DNA from 2 places in the Comamonas sp. F1-6 genome. Region 2 is predicted to be linked to the other one. Evidence: predicted binding sites of a transcription regulator. Region 2 holds the regulator's gene; the other holds the start of a gene.
What was found. The regulator FNR, encoded in region 2, switches genes on or off when oxygen is low (the NO sensors DNR and NnrR bind a similar motif). The targets are predictions, from matches to a motif close to TTGATNNNNATCAA.
Positions count from the first base shown of each region.

Region 1 (3,140 bases), on a different contig from region 2:
GGCCCAAAGATCCCTAACCAGATTACGTTCTCTTACCGTCAGGCTCCCATCATGTCGGTATGGACAGAGTTCTTTAACGACGGCAAATTCAGTTGGCGCAATGTCTCCTGCCGCTAGGGCGCGGCGGCGGTGGAGGATGTTGGCTTGGCTGTCGGCATGGACACCCGCCGCTGCGCCAGAAGCGCCATCCTGTCCAACACATTCAGGAGAGTTGCATGACCCGCTTCCAACCGATGCTTGCAACTGCTGCCCTGCTCAGTCTCATGACGCTACATCTCAGCAGCAGCTCCATGGCACAGGCCGCCTTTACAACCCCGGGCGGCTACACCAACTCCTACAGCGGCCAGATCACGGGCAACGGTATCGTGCAATACGGACTCGAAACGCGGCCCTTCCAGCGCATGACCGTCACGCTCAACACCAACAACCCGTCCAGCCAGATGAACGTCTTCAAGGACGGCTCTGCCCAGCCTCTATGCCAAGGCTCGGCCAACAACAACATCTGCACCTTCCGCATCGAGCGTGGTGCCAGCTATCGCGTGCTGATCTTCCTCACGCGTGAAGCCGCCCAGCGTGGCGAAAGCGCACGCTTTACGCTCACCACCGAAGAAAGCACCTGACAGCTTGACTGCCGTCAAGAACCCCTCAGTCCATGGCTTGTAAACTGGCTTCAACAGATTCAAAGTGAAAGCCCGTTACACAATATGGAAAACTTTCCCAAGGACATCTACACCGAGCCCACGCCCGATGTGAATACCCTGGCCAACCTCGGCCCCCTCACCGGCATGGCTGGCATCTGGACCGGCAAGCGCGGCCTGGATATCAACCCCAAGGCTGACGGCCCCGAAAAGCAGGCCTTTATCGAGCACATGGAGTGCCAGCCTATCGATGCGCAAACCAACGGCCCACAGCTCTTCTATGGCCTGCGCTACCACACACGCATCGTCAAGCCCGATGACGTGGAAACCTTTCACGACCAGGTCGGTTACTGGCTGTGGGAGCCTGCCACCGGCAACATCATCCAGACCCTGACCATCCCGCGCGGACAGACCGCCATGGCCACGGGCAAGACCACGGCCGACGCCACCAGCTTCACTCTCAGGGCCGAGCGCGGCTCCACCGTCAACGGTATCTCCAGCAACCCGTTTCTGGAGCATGCCTTCAGAACCGACGCCTATACCATCACCGTCACCAAGCACTCGGACGGCACCTGGTCGTACGAGCAGGAAACCACGTTGACCATCCCCGGCCAGAGCAAGCCTTTTTCCCATACCGACCGCAACACCTTGCACAAGATTGGCGAGCCCACGCCCAACCCAACGGCAAGGGCCGCAGTTGAAATCTGATTAGCGCTCTCAAAGGACTCCACGCCCTGGCCGAATTCACTGGATCCGCAGGGCGCACACTCCCCGATTACCGCATCGCCCGCGATGGCCCTACGCAGCTGACCATGGTCCTTACGGGCAAGAAGGCGCTTGCCTTCAAACTGGCTTATATGCATGTGCCTTTCAACGCATGGAGGCCATTCGCCGCAGGCTGCCGGCATTCGGCGCTTGGAGCTGGCCTTCAATCTGGTCGCGAAGGCTGCACCGCGCTGCGTTCAAGACCTCTATACAGGGCGATGCCGACAAATGGCAGCACAGCAGCCACCTGCCCAACCTGAATTACGGCCGCCCCACCCTGCGCCATGTACCGCCGGTTGTGACCGAGCTGAGGCCGGCCTCCTTTGACAGCCTGCCATGGCGCATTGCCGACGGCGAGATCATCGGTTCGACCGATGCCCAACTGGCCAGGCTGGCAACAGCCGCAGGGCATGCTGCGCATGACGTTCGGATAGTCTGCTTTTGATAGCTTCTGCATGACGTTCGGATAGTCTGCTTTTGATAGCTTCTAACGCTTTATGGATAAGGGCTTGAGGCGGCTTCTACCTGCGCCTTCATGAATTTGATTTCCATCAAGAAACCGTCTGAATACTCATTTCAAGGTGTTGCATTAGCAGCCCTGGAGTGTGAGTATGAGCTCAGTGATCGATCGAATTGATTTGGCAACAAGACGCGCACCTATGCGCAAGGAGGCTGGATATGTTCAAGCACATTTTGATTCCTACGGACGGCTCTAAGCTCTCTGAGGCCGCGCTGCGCGCGGGCATACAACTGGCCAAGGAACAAGGCGCACAGGTGACGGCGCTGTATGTGATGCCGGATTACGCAGCCATGATTTACGGAGCGGAGGCGCTGATCGCCTACAACTCTGCGGAGTTCGACAAGAGCGCCCAGAAGGAAGCAGATCAGGTGTTGCAAGCTGCCCTGGACATTGCCAAGACCGAGGGCGTGGCCTGCCAGACGGTGCGGGTCACGAATATCTCCATCAATCAGGCCATCATCAAGCAGGCGCAGGAGGGTAACTGCGATCTGATCTGCATGGCATCACACGGCCGCAAGGGCATTGCCGGCATTTTGCTGGGCAGTGAGACCCAGCGCGTACTGGTCAACAGCAGCATTCCAGTTCTGGTGCACCGCCCGGTTTAGGCCTGATCGACTGCAGCGCAGCCACTTCCCGGCCGCTCTCACAATGCAAGCAACGCCCCATCGCCCTCGTGCGGTGGGGCGCTTTTTCATGGGCCGATCGTCGTGTAGCATCGGTGCATCAAATTGTGAACCTTTGGTTCCATTTGTCACGCCGGCAGCGGCGTCTCTGGTTCATTTTGAAAAAGGGAAAACGCAGATGAGTCACGCAATCGCAACCGATGCCGGCCTGGCGTGGCGGACCGGCCCGATTCGTCCGAGAGCCTGCACCTGCGGCAGCGTGGTGTGCCAGTTGCTGCATGAGCGGGTGATGAGCGATATGTCGCGCCGCATGTTTGTGGGCGGGGTGGCGGCCATGATGGCGCCATTTGTGGCCCTGCATGCTGCCGAGACAGGCGTGGGCGGGGCGGCCAGGCTGGCCGACCGCCCCGTGTTGCTGACCAATCTGCGCCTGTTTGACGGTACGGGCAAGTCGGTGCGTCAAGGCGTGCAGGTGCTGATCCAGGGCAAGCTGATTGCCGCCCTGCCCTCCGCCGGCGAGAAGATGGAAGGTGCCCAGGTGATCGACTGCCAGGGCAAGCTGGTGATGCCGGGCATGATCGATACGCACTGGCA
Region 1 is NZ_JBCPWN010000014.1:76,053-79,192, forward strand. It holds gene AAIL66_RS15230 (hypothetical protein) at 1-117, shown strand, start outside; gene AAIL66_RS15235 (hypothetical protein) at 216-620, shown strand; gene AAIL66_RS15240 (heme-binding beta-barrel domain-containing protein) at 705-1,346, shown strand; gene AAIL66_RS15245 (hypothetical protein) at 1,516-1,848, shown strand; gene AAIL66_RS15250 (universal stress protein) at 2,082-2,528, shown strand; gene AAIL66_RS15255 (amidohydrolase family protein) at 2,725-3,140, shown strand, end outside.
Region 1: the regulator FNR is predicted to act here: its motif matches at 1,945-1,958, upstream of AAIL66_RS15250 (universal stress protein).

Region 2 (3,140 bases):
GCAAGCTGGAGAACGTCTACCGTCTGCAGATCATGAACGCCACCGAGTCCGAGCAGCGCTACCGTATCAGCGCCGTGGGCCTGGAGAATCTGGAAGTCGCATCCGAGCAGGAAGTGAGCGTTGGCCCGGCAGAGACACGCGGCATTGCGGTGCGGCTGCAGATTCCGTATGGCTCGGCAACTCCCGGCTCGCACCCCGTACACTTCAATGTGGATGCAGTGACTGCCGGAGCAGGGCGTATTTCCGAGAAGACGGTGTTCCTGGTGCCGCGTTAATGCCAGGTCTTGCCGGTCTTCGTGAGCCATCACGGAGGCCGGACAAGGGCACCGCCAATCGGCAACAATTTATGCCACCCTGCCATGCGTGCTCGGGTGGTCAGAATTTTGGAAAGAGGTTTCATCATGTCGGCAGCACAAGCCAAGGTCTCGCAAACGGCCAAGATCATCCACCCCGAGGACGGCAAGCCCTGGTGGAAGTTTGCCCATGTCTGGCTCATCATCGCCGGCCCGGTGATCGTGGTGATTGCCGGCTTTGTCACCGCATACATCGCACTGAGCAGGCCCGATCCCGTGATTGACCCTGACTACTACCGCCATGGCATGGAAATCAACCAGCGCCTGAGCGAAAGTGAAAAAAGCCTGGCCCCAGCAGTCACCGGCCGCAATCATGCGGCCACGCCAGCCAAGGACCATCCGCTGGATCGCTGAGCGCTCCGGCGCTTGCTCCGCCAAGGTCGCTTTTGCGGCCTTTTTTGTTGCCAATATCAAAATCAGAGCGTGTTATGCATGCTCCGTCTAACGTTGATGTAGAAGTAAATGATTTTTTGATATTCGGATTGCGCAGGATGCTACTGAAAAGAGAGTAATTCAGGGTTTCCCGCCACGGTGCATGCCCGCAGTCCTGCATGAACGGTCACCACTGTTGTGCAAAATATGATCAAGCCCACAGCCCAAGGAGAATCAGGATGGATGCTCGACGCTGGATGTGGATTGTCTGGCCGGCCTTTCTGGCGGCGGCAATCATGGAGATGGTGGTTTTTGCCTTTGTGGACCCGCTGGATGTGCACTGGCTGGGCTCCCCACTGGACTGGTCGCGCCAGGCCATCTATACGGTCGCTTTTTTTGCCTTCTGGGTCGTGACGCTGATTGGAGGTGCGATGACGGTGATGCTGGGGCGCTCCGTCAGCGATCTCAATGGCGGCATCGTTTCCGAGCCTCTGCCCGAGTAACTCGCCCAGATAAAAAAGCCCGCTGTCCGCGGGCTTTGTCTTGAGAGTGTCTGTCGAATCGGTTCAGCTCTGGCATTGCTGGCTGTTGACGATGCGTTTGAGCGCCTCGGTATCCAGGATGCGCAGGTGGCGCTGCTTGACTTCCACAATGCCTTCCTCTGCAAATTTGGAGAAGGTGCGGCTCACGGTCTCGAGCTTGAGGCCCAGGTAACTGCCGATTTCTTCGCGCGTCATGCGCAGCACCAGTTCCGACTTGGAAAAGCCGCGTGCCGACAGGCGCTGGACCAGGTTCAACACAAAGGCCGCCAGGCGCTCCTCGGCACGCATGCTGCCCAGCAGCAGCATCACGCCATGCTCGCGCACGATTTCGCGGCTCATGACCTTGTGCACATGGTTCTGCAGGGCCGTGACCTCGCGCGAGAGCTGCTCCAGTTTGTCAAACGGCATGACACAGACCTCGGCGTCTTCCAGGGCCACGGCATCACAAGTGTGGTGGTCGTTGACGATGCCGTCCAGACCAATGATTTCGCCAGCCATCTGAAAGCCTGTGACCTGATCGCGTCCGTCTTCGGTGGCCACGCTGGTCTTGAAGAAGCCGGTTCGAATGGCATACAGAGAGGTGAACTCTTCGCCATTGCGAAACAGCAGCCCGCCGCGCTTGACCTTGCGGCGCGTGGCCACAATCTCGTCAATGCGCTCCATTTGTTCATCGTCCAGGCCCATGGGCATGCACAGTTCACGCAGATTGCAGTTGGAGCAGGATGCTTTGATGGTCTGAAGATTCATGGGCTTTTTGCAACGGCGCAGACAGACACAGAGTGGAGAGTCGCGCTGGTCATTGACCTCGTGGTTGAAGATGAGATGGATCAAATTGTCGCAGCACTTGCCTTGAGGTCTCTTGATTTTCATCAAGGACAGGGTGATTGCCTTGGGGCACATTGCCTGTATTCGTTCAAAAACATGCGCTTTTGCCTATTTTGGGCATGATTTTCAGGATCTGATTTCCATTGAAATCTGCTCTATACAGAGTGTGGGCGCACCCTAACTCCCAGTTATGACCGCAGTCACGCCTGAGTTGCTGAGCCGCTTTGATATCCCCGGCCCACGCTACACATCGTTCCCAACAGCCGACCGTTTTGTTGAGGCTTTTGGTGCAGACGACTACATACTGGCACTCAAGCAGCGCAAGACGCATTCTGGCTCGCGCGCTTTGCCCCTGTCCGTTTATGTGCATGTGCCGTTCTGTGAGTCGCTTTGCTATTACTGCGCCTGCAACAAGATCGTGACCAAGCATCACGAGAAGGCTGCCGAGTATCTGGACTACCTGAGCCGCGAGCTGGCCATGCATACCGAGCATTGCGGCAAAGGTCAGCTCGTAAGCCAGCTGCATCTGGGCGGAGGCACACCGACCTTCTTCAGCGATGCCGAGTTGCAGCAGCTGATGGTTTTGATGCGTGAACATTTCAAGCTGGATCCCGCGGGCGAGTACTCCATCGAGGTCGATCCGCGCACCGTCAGCAACGAGCGGCTGAGAGCTCTCAAGGACATGGGGTTCAATCGCCTGAGCTTTGGCGTGCAGGACTTTGATCCCGCGGTGCAGAAAGCGGTGCACCGCGAGCAGCCCGCCGAGCAAGTCTTTTCGTTGGTGGCCGAGGCGCGCCGCCTGGGCTTTGTCTCCATCAATGTGGACCTGATCTACGGGCTGCCCAGGCAGACGCCCGAGTCTTTTGCGCGCACGCTGGCACAGGTCAATGAGCTGCGCCCCGATCGCATTGCACTGTATGCCTATGCGCATCTGCCCGAGCGTTTCAAGCCGCAAAGGCGTATCGAATCGGCAGACCTGCCCATGGGACAGGACAAGCTGAACATGCTCTCCGGCGCAATTGATGCATTCATGGATGGCGGCTATGTC
Region 2 is NZ_JBCPWN010000004.1:159,082-162,221, forward strand. It holds gene ccoG (cytochrome c oxidase accessory protein CcoG) at 1-275, shown strand, start outside; gene AAIL66_RS06035 (FixH family protein) at 402-707, shown strand; gene AAIL66_RS06040 (hypothetical protein) at 965-1,228, shown strand; gene fnr (fumarate/nitrate reduction transcriptional regulator Fnr) at 1,292-2,014, opposite strand; gene hemN (oxygen-independent coproporphyrinogen III oxidase) at 2,283-3,140, shown strand, end outside.